DNA from 3 places in the Paraburkholderia sp. J94 genome. Region 1 is predicted to be linked to each of the others. Evidence: predicted binding sites of a transcription regulator. Region 1 holds the regulator's gene; each other region holds the start of a gene.
The links. Region 1 encodes LexA, which represses DNA repair genes until DNA is damaged. Its sites were predicted from a motif close to ACTGTATNNNNATACAGT; they were not measured.

Region 1 (3,277 bases):
GGCCTGTTGACCGATGTGGCGTGCGGCCGCTTCGAGGAAACGGCGCGCGAGATTCTCCAGGAAGGCGTCGACTGGCTCACCGAGCGCGGCGTGCGCGCGCAGGGCCATTTCGCCTTCGGTCATCCGATCGACGAGATCGCGAATCTCGCCAACGAACTGAATGCCGATCTCGTGGTGGTGGGGCATCGCTGCCGCACGGGGCTGTCGCGCTGGTGGATGGGCGCGGGCAATACGCCGCTGCTCGATCGCGTGTCGTGCAGCATTCTCGTGGCGTGTTCGTCGCCTGCTGAAGACAAGCAGCAGCAAGCGGCCGCTTAGCGGCGCGCGCGTTTGCGCGATGTTTGCTTCGTTTTTTGCGTCGCTTGTCTGCTAGTCGTGCTCAACCCGCGCCGGACCGGCCTGCGCTTCGCGCGTGGTCTGTCCGGCGCGTGGTGATTTCAAGGCCGACGATCACGATGGTCCTGCTGATCCCGCCGGGACGCGCGATCGATCAATCCGGCGCGTTCGCGCCGCTTCCCGAATCGGGTTCGTTCAATTCCACCGCCGCGAGCTTCCACGAGAACAGGCCATGCCGTTGCAAGATCGCGGCATAGCGCTCGCTGTGCGCGCTGCGTTGCCATGTCACCGCGAATTCGTTGAGGCTGCGATAACCCGCGGCGGCTTGCGCGCGCGACTGAGGTTGCGCGGATTCCGCCGGTGCGTTCGGAGTCGCGGGCGTTGCGTTTTGCGGCGTGCTTTGCGGCGCGCCCTGTGAAGGCGACGCAGGCGAAGAAGCCGGCGGCGGCGCGGCAGGCTGCTCGCCGGGCTTACCGGTGGGCGGCATGCCGTTGAGCAGCGCGGCTACGCCTTCGGGCGTGGCGTAGGCGTCGACGAGCGGCCCGATCAACGCCGAACCGATCACCGCGCCAAACAGCAGCAGCGGATTACTGCTGTGCTCGGCCTGAATGCGCCGCTGCAGCATTTCCCCGGCTTGTTGTTTGAGACTCGCGCGCAACGCCGGGTAATCGACATATTCGCTCAAAGCGGCCGCGTCGCGCGCGTCGGCGGCCTGTTTGAGGTGGTTGAGCGCGATATACGGCGAGGCGTAGCCGTACCCGAGCGCGGCCACGACGGCCACCGCCGCAACGGCGATGGTGACGGGCTTCTTCCAGTTCGAGGGTTGGCTGGCGGTGTTACGTGCGGAGTTGCGTGAAGCGTTGGGCGTATTCGTGTCGGTCATCGGGGGCAGGTGCGCCGCGCGAGCGGTGCGATCATGGAATCAGAGCTTCGATCTGAATGTTGACCGCGCTCGCGCCAAAACGATCCCCACACCTGCAAGAACCTCCGCCGACACGTCATTTCCCATTGCCTGACTTCGTGCCTTACTTCGCGAGCGCCGCCGCAGGCAGATCGCTTTGCTGCTCGGCGATGCAGCGGTCGAGTGCGCGGCACACCGCGTCCATCGTGCCGACCATGATGAGGCGTGACGGGCCGTGATAGACACGCACCGGCGCGCGGCGGTCCGGCTGTTCCGTATTTAGCGTGCTGTTGAGCGACACGCGCGCGAAAGCCGGCTGCGCCGAGGGCAGGGGCGGCAGTTCGGGCGTTTCCAGCTTCTCGAAAAGCGAGCCATTGAGCGCGGCCGCCGAGGCGCGCGCGTCACGCATTGCGCACGAGGCGATTCCGCGCAGATGGCGCAGACGGCCGAATTGACGGAAGGGCAACAGGCGGGCAAGGCGTTCCATGACTCTCTCCAGAGAAGTGCGCTAACAGGCGCAAAACCGGCGCTGAACGGCGCGCGGATGGATTCTTAGAATTCGGTGGGACGGATCAGACCCACGGCAATGCCTTCGAGCGCGAAGTCGGCGCTGCCGGCCTCGACGAAGATGTTGTCGTAGTCGGGGTTCTCCGCGATCAGCTCGATGCCGTTGGGCTGGCGCTTCAGACGCTTCACGGTCACGTCGTCGCCGAGACGCGCAACGATGATCTGGCCGTCTTTCGCTTCCGCCTTCTTCTGCACGGCGAGCAGGTCGCCGTCGAGGATGCCGGCGTCGCGCATCGAGAGGCCGCGCACCTTCAGCAGATAGTCGGGGCGGCTCGAGAACAGCGCCGGGTCGCAGGCGTAGTTCTGGGAGATATGTTCCTGCGCGAGGATCGGGCTGCCTGCCGCGACGCGGCCGACCAGCGGCAGCGAGAGCTGCATGATGCTGGCGTGCGGCAGCGTGAACTGGTGCGGCAGGTCGTCGGGGCCGGGCATCAGACGGATGCCACGCGAGGCGCCCGCCGCCAGCTCGATCACACCCTTGCGCGCCAGCGCGCGCAGATGTTCTTCCGCCGAGTTGGCCGAGCTGAAGCCCAGTTCGGCGGCAATCTCGGCGCGCGTGGGCGGAAAGCCGGTGCGCTCGATCGCGCGGCGGATCAGATCGAAAACCTGCTGCTGTCGTGCGGTGAGTTTGGTCATGTCGACACTGTATGTTTGAACAGGTAACTGTATTTTTATACAGTATTCGCCGCTTTTCAAGTGTTACTTGAACTTTGTCGTTTGGGTGCCGCCACAGCAGCGTTTCCGGGCGATCCGACGGACGAAAACGTGCTCCAACGTCCGATTCCTCCGCCCTTACCACTTTTGCGTATTAAAGAATGAAAAAACATCATTTTTAATAATGTAAGCGGATCGCTAGACTGGCCTCCATCGATCGCAGCACCACACGACAAAACGGAGAAAGTGGATGAATCAAGGCAATACGGGGCGCGCAGGCTGGCTGACAACGCTGGCGGCAAAACTGGTCATCGGCGTTGCACCGCTCGTCGGCATGGTGGCGATGGCGCCGGCTGCGCACGCAGATACGTCGCTGCTGAACGTTTCCTACGATCCGACGCGCGAGCTGTATCAGGAGATCAACGAAGCCTTCATCAAGCAGTGGAAGGGCAAGACGGGCGAGACGCTCACCATCAAGCAGTCGCACGGCGGCTCGGGCGCGCAGGCGCGCTCGGTGCTCGACGGTCTGCAAGCCGACGTCGTGACGCTGGCGCTGGCCTGGGACATCGACGCGCTCGCCAACAAGGGCATCGTCGCGAAGGACTGGCAAAAGCGCCTGCCCGACAACGCCTCGCCGTACACCTCGACCATCGTGTTTCTGGTGCGCAAGGGCAATCCCAAGCACATCAAGGACTGGGATGACCTGACGAAGCCGGGCGTGTCGATCGTCACGCCGAATCCGAAGACCTCGGGCGGCGCGCGCTGGAACTACCTCGCGGCCTGGGCCTACGCCGAACATCAGCCGGGCGGCAACGACCA
Region 2 (3,277 bases), on a different contig from region 1:
ACACGCTCGCCAACGCAAACCGGATTTCCGCTGTTCAGCATGGGAACTCCAAGCATCGCCCCTGCGAATAAATCAAGCGGAACGCGTGATGAAATGATCGGCAGCGCCTTTGGGAAGACGAATTGCGTCGACGATACTTGCGAGCGCAACGACGCCGATAAGAACGAATGCCACCCGGTACTCGATTCCGGGACTATGCCAATCGGCGCTCAGTGCAACAAAGTGACCGAAACGCACGCCCAAAGCGCCGAGCGTAATGCCCGCCGCCATTGCAATTTGCGAAGCCGTGTTGAAGAGACTGTTAGCGTCGGACATACGCTCTTTCTGGACATCCGCATAAGCAATCGTACCGAGCACGGTGAATTGCATCGACCGCGTCATGCCGCCGAGGAAAAGCAGGAGCACCGTGACCGGCACGGGCGTGTCTTGCCGGAGCCACGCGCACGCTGCCAGGCAAACCGCACAGAACACGCCATTCCAGATCATGACCGGCCGATAGCCAAAGCGCTGCAGAATCCGCGTGGTGACCGACTTCATCGTGAGATTGCCCGCGAACACGGCGAGCACGAGCAAGCCTGAATGAAAAGCGTCGTAGCCGAAGCCAACCTGAAACATCAACGGCAGGAGAAACGGCGCGCTGCCGATCGCCATACGTGCCAGCGAACCGCCCCGCAATGCGGCGCGAAAGGTCGGAATCGAACATGCGGACAGATCGACAAGCGGGGCGCGCGAATGCAATAAATGGCGAATCGCCACGATTAAAAGCGTAATACCACCGGCCAGCATGGCGAATGCAATGACATCGAGCCTCGCATCGGCGCGCTCAAGACCCGTAAGCAACGCGAATGTCCCCGCGCCGCTTAACAGGAATCCCGACCAGTCGAAGCGGTGCGCGCGCGCTTCTCGCGCGTCGGGGATGATGAAGCACGCGACCGCCAGTGCTATCAGACCGATCGGCACGTTCAAATAAAAAATCCAGCGCCAGCCAAAGTGTGTCGTGATAAAGCCCCCGATCGGCGGCCCAAGCACAGGCGCGATAAGCGCAGGCCAGACAAGCGACTGCATCGCCGCCATTAGCCGCTCTTTCGGTGTGGAGCGCATGACAACCAGCCGGCCCACCGGCACCATCAATGCACCAGCAACGCCCTGTAGCACGCGCAATGCAACGAAAATCCCCAGCCCGTTGGACAAGCCGCACAGTGCCGACGTCAACGTGAACAATGCGATCGCGAACGCGAACACGCGGCGCGCGCCGAAGCGGTCGACCACCCAGCCGCTCGCAGGCACGAACACGCCAAGCGCGAGCAGATAGGCACTCACGCCGATATTCAGCGCGACCGCCGTTGTGCCGAACGAGCGCGCCATGGCGGGCAGCGCCGTGGCAATCACGGTGCCGTCGAGGATCTCCATGAAAAGCGCCCCTGTTACGAGAATCATGATCGCGCGGAGACGAACTGAGGAGGACGGCACGGTCTTGGCTGGGGGCAGATGAGGCATACGGTGAGCACGCGGGCGCGTCAAACAACTCTGGCCGGCGCATCAGGTGAAAATATCGAAAAACATATCTTACGATAATTTTCGGTGCTCTGCTGGACCCAAGATACGGTGTCAAATCGTGCCACGAGATCATGGCTACACACCGACACGGGTGGTCGATCACCGCGTGCCATTACCGGTTGCGCCAACGACCGCTGCCTTATATGCGCATCGGCGTGGCGTAGGTGCGGGAAGCTGATATCTTGCCGAAGCACGCCGCGCCGCAGTAAAATACTGTACAAATATACAGTCAATAAACGCCTGATAGTCTGTCTTATCTGAAGAAACTCATTCGGGGCGTTGCCGGGTTCGCCTGGCGTTGTTGTCTGCTCCGGTAGCGCAATCTCAACACCTGTTGCGCTCGACAACCCATTTGACAACTTCGAGCAAAGCCGGATTTTGGCAGGACCGTCGACATGAACAGCTCACCGTTACGCCGCATCGCGCATGTCGACATGGATGCGTTCTATGCATCGGTAGAATTACTTCGCTATCCTGAGTTACGAGGACAGCCGGTCGTCATCGGAGGTGGACGCAACGCCGAGCCGCAGTTGCAGCCCGATGGCACACGCCGCTACGCAAAGCTCCGTGACTATGCAGGGCGCGGCGTCGTGACCACGTCCACCTACGAGGCGCGCAAATTCGGCGTGTTCTCCGCCATGGGCATGATGAAGGCCGCGCAACTCGCACCCGACGCCATTCTCTTGCCCACCGACTTCGAGTCGTATCGCCACTATTCGCGGCTATTCAAAAGCGCGGTGCGCACCTTCACCGATCAGATCGAGGATCGCGGCATCGACGAAATCTATGTCGATCTCACCGACGTGGACGGCGAATCGCGCGACATCGGCGCACGCATCAAGGCCGCGGTGCGCGAGGCGACCGGCCTCACCTGCTCGATCGCCATCGCGCCCAACAAGCTGCTCGCGAAGATCGGCTCCGAACTCGACAAACCAGACGGCCTCACGCTACTCACGATGGCCGATCTCCAGGCGCGCATCTGGCCGCTGGAAGCGCGGAAGGTCAACGGTATCGGGCCGCGCGCGAGCAAGCGGCTCGAGGAACTGGGCATCGCCACGATCGGCGATCTCGCGAAGGCCGACCTCGGTCTCTTGCAGGAGCATTTCGGACGCACCTACGCGGCATGGCTCGCGCGGATTTCGCACGGCGAGGACGATCGCGCGGTGGTGGTGTCGTCGGAGCCGAAATCGATGAGCCGCGAAACGACCTTCGAGCGCGACATGCACGTTGGCCGCGACCGTGCGGTGCTCACGCCCGCGCTCACGCACCTATGCGAGCGCGTCGCGCAGGATCTGGATCGCAAAGGTTATTGCGGCCGCACGGTCGGCGTGAAAATCAAATTCGCGGACTTTAAAATCGTCACGCGCGATATTTCATTGCCGATGGCCGTGCGCGATACCGCCGCGATTCGCCGCGCGGTCGGCGCGTGTCTGAAGCGTATCGAACTCGACCGCCGCATCCGGCTGATTGGCGTGCGCGTCAGCGCGCTCGAACGGTACTCGGCGGACAGCACCATCGCGGGCGCCATCCAGGGCGAGTTGCCGTTCGGTCCTTAATGCCGTTCGGTGCTTAAGACGCGCGCTCCTCGGTGCTGGAACTCAATGCTGAATCTCAGTTCTGGAAATAGCTGAGCCCCAGCGCGCCCTTCACCTCGGACAGCGTCTGCGCCGCCACTTCCCGCGCGCGCATCGTGCCGCGACGCAGAATCTCCATCACCTCG
Region 3 (3,277 bases), on a different contig from region 1:
GCCTTGGGCATATGGAACGGGAGGCAAGATGACGGTGCAACCGCAATTATGTCATTAATGATAGACACTGGAATTATTTCCAATAGCGTCGACTTGTCTCTGGATGAGAAAGCGAATGGTCTTTCACGGTTAGGTAATTACAAATCTGTGGCCGAGGTTGTAGCCAAAGTGGCCGAGCTTTATCACTCGCTATATGTGACATTCGGGCCGCGCGCCTATCAGGATCAACAGGTCTTTGATGATCGGCTAGGCGTAAGCTGGATGCTGTACCTGCCGCACGTTCTCACGCCAGCCCAGGTTCCTGAGGCGCGCGCCCTGATTCCGGTCATGCGCGACGGCCAGCAGCAAGGCACGATCATCGTTAGCGTGACGGATGAAGTGTTCGATGTGAACAACCGGGCACACGTCAAGGCTGCGAACGATATCGAAATCCGTCTTGCCGATCAGGACTTGTTGCCGCGCTTCATCGACCTTTAAGGTTACGCCCTGGCAGCGAGTATCACCGGGGCTTCAATCAATCCGCCTTTCCACGCACATATGCTGCCCACGCCTCCATCATCGGGCGGCGCGCTCCCCAATCGTCAGCAGGCGGCCCGTTCTCTGTCGCCAGCGTGGACGGCACGCCCGACGAATAGCAGGGATGCTTCGAGGTGGAGGCGGCGGCGAGATACGTTGCTGGTCGCCCACAACCGAGCGAGACGGTGGGGCGAATCACAAGACAGGGGCGGGTGGCGTTGCTCGAATTTGCCTACACGGACCCACAAAACAAAAAGCCCAGCCGGTTAAGGCTGGGCTTTTTGCTTGAAGCTGTGGTCGGAGCGATAGGATTCGAACCTACGACCCTCTGATCCCAAATCAGATGCGCTACCAGGCTGCGCTACGCTCCGAGGAGCCGCGGATTGTAGCGTCTCCATGCTGTCGGCGTCAAATCAGTTCGCTTGTTGTTTTGGCTGGCGACGGTTTTCACCGGCTCGCCGGCCCTCTATGCACGCCGACCGCCGCGTTTTCCCCAACCTCCCCGCACCGCCATCCATCCCCTTTATCCCGGCTAACGGTCTCAAAAACTCCCTTCCAGGAAGACGTCAAAATACTGTATAAATATACAGGACTGCGGCGCCACCCGATGCGCCCGCCCAACTCCCTTCGCCATGCCCCTTCATTGCCGGGCAGGGCGAACTATTCCCGATCGACAGGGCAACCCGGCAACGGAGCGCACGCATGGCCGCCGCGATTCAGCTCACCGCGCATCTGCCGTCGCGGCTGCAAAGCCGCGTCTGGCAGGGCGATCAGCTTGCGTACGCGAGCGAGCGCACGGTGTCGAGCGGCCACGCCGCGCTCGACGCCCTGTTGCCCGGCGCCGGCTGGCCCGCGGGCAGCCTGACCGAACTGCTGGTCGAGCAGGGCGGCATCGGCGAGATGCGGCTCGTCGCGCCTGCGTTGCGCGCGCTCACGGCGCAGGCGGGCCGTCATGTGCTGCTCGTCGCGCCGCCGTGGCAGCCGTACGCCTGCGCGCTCAAGGCGTGGGGCATCGCGCTCGACCGCGTGGTCTGGGTGCGCGCGAGCGAGGACGAGGCGCCCTGGGCCGCCGAGCAGGCGCTCAAGCAGGACGGCATCGGCGCCGTGATGCTCTGGCAGCCGAAGGCGCGCGCGGACGCCGTGCGCCGTCTGCAGGTCGCCGCGCAGGATTCGCAGGCGCTCGCGTTTCTCATGCGGCCGCCCGCGGCGCGCAACCAGTCGTCGCCGGCGCCGCTGCGCATGGTCTGCACGCCGGTGCCGCCGCCCGAGGCGGACACGCGTCTGAACCGGCGCGCCTGGATGCAGTTTGCCGCCGTCTCCGTCGATATCTTCAAACGCCGCGGGCCGCCGCCCGCCCAGCCACTCGTCATTACTTTGCCGTTGCAGACGTCGCTGCTGCCCCAGCCGGGCGAGGCGTCGGCGCTGCCGTGGCCCGGGGCTCATCACCATGCTGTGGATCGCCGTCACCTTGCCGTTGTTGCCGCTGGAGGCCGTCAGACCGATCCTGCCGCCGCCGTCACTGTCGTCGCGGGGCATGCGGGATGAGCATGCCGATCACGTCGATCGCGTCGATCACAGCGGCCACGATGAAGCCGCGCCGCCCGAGCGCTGCTACGCGCTCGCTGACCACGCGCGCATCCTGAGCCCCGATCTCGACGCCTTCCGCCTCGGCGTGCAGCCCGGCGCGACGCGCGCGCATGCGCTGGCGCTCGCGCCCGGTCTCGTGCTGCTCGAACCCGACGCGGCGCGCGAGCAGCGCGCATTCGAGGCGCTCGCACTGGCGCTGCTCGCTTACACGCCGAAGGTGTCGTTCGCGCAGTCACCGCAGTCGCCTACTTTGCTGCTCGAAGTCGGCTCGGGGCTGCGGTTGTTCGGCGGCGTGCGCGCGCTGCTTGCGAAGGTGACCGCCACGGTCGCGAGCTGCGGCCACGCCGCGCGCATCGCCTGCGCGCCCACGGCGTGGGGCGCGTGGACGCTCGCTCAGGCACGCGCCACGCGTGTCCCGTCGCGGCGCTGGCGCGTACTGAAGGAAACGACGCTCGCGCGCGCGCTCGATGCGCTGCCGGTCGGCCTCGCGCCGTTCGCCGCGCAGCACGAGCAGGCGCTCACGCAGATCGGCTGCGCGACGCTCGGCGATCTGCGGCGGCTGCCGCGCGACGGCATCGTGCGGCGTTTCGGCGACGGCGTGCTCGCCTGGCTCGCCCAGGCGCGCGGCGAGGCGCCCGATCCGCGCGTCTGGTTCGCCGCGCCGCCGTCGTTCCGGGCGTCGCTCGAATTGCAGGCGCGCGTCGAGAGCGCCGAGGCGCTGCTGTTCGCCGCGCGCCGCCTCGTGATGCAGCTGGCGGGCTGGCTCGCCGCGCAGCACGGCGCGCTGAGCGGCTTCGAATTGCGCCTCGAACACGAGCTCGCGTCGCGCCACGCGCCGCGCACGTCGAGCCTCGCGCTCGCGTGGGCCGCGCCGTCGCGCGACCCCGAGCATCTGCTCTGGCTGTTGCGCGAAAAGCTCAATCAGACCGAGCTGATCGCGCCCGTGATCGGGCTTGCGCTGGTCGCCGATCAGGTCAGCGAATACGCCGCGCCCACCGACACGCTGTTCCCCATGCCCGAGGCTTCGGAGGCGTCGATCACGCAGCTGTTCGAGCGCATTGGCGCGCGCGTGGGCGAGCAGAACGTGCTGCAGCTTTTCGTCGAGGACGATCACCGGCCCGAGCACGCCATGTCGGCGCGCACGTGGCGGGCGAGTGCGCGCCGCGCGGCGCCG

Region 2: a site for LexA is predicted at 1,770-1,787, ahead of dinB (DNA polymerase IV). Genes of this name have one in related genera too.
Region 3: a site for LexA is predicted at 1,090-1,107, ahead of imuA (translesion DNA synthesis-associated protein ImuA). Genes of this name have one in related genera too.

The regions. Positions count from the first base shown of each region.
Region 1 is NZ_CAJMZH010000018.1:87,927-91,203, reverse strand. Features, by position in the region: gene U4Y88_RS31275 (universal stress protein) at 1-318, shown strand, start outside; gene U4Y88_RS31270 (DUF2939 domain-containing protein) at 491-1,219, opposite strand; gene U4Y88_RS31265 (hypothetical protein) at 1,362-1,724, opposite strand; gene lexA (transcriptional repressor LexA) at 1,790-2,440, opposite strand; gene U4Y88_RS31255 (sulfate ABC transporter substrate-binding protein) at 2,709-3,277, shown strand, end outside.
Region 2 is NZ_CAJMZH010000011.1:18,951-22,227, reverse strand. Features, by position in the region: gene U4Y88_RS23435 (hypothetical protein) at 1-71, shown strand, start outside; gene U4Y88_RS23430 (MFS transporter) at 73-1,410, opposite strand; gene dinB (DNA polymerase IV) at 1,953-3,113, shown strand; gene trpS (tryptophan--tRNA ligase) at 3,169-3,277, opposite strand, start outside.
Region 3 is NZ_CAJMZH010000003.1:203,979-207,255, reverse strand. Features, by position in the region: gene U4Y88_RS07140 (immunity 52 family protein) at 1-477, shown strand, start outside; tRNA gene U4Y88_RS07135 (tRNA-Pro) at 811-887, opposite strand; gene imuA (translesion DNA synthesis-associated protein ImuA) at 1,219-2,061, shown strand; gene U4Y88_RS07125 (DNA polymerase Y family protein) at 1,964-3,277, shown strand, end outside.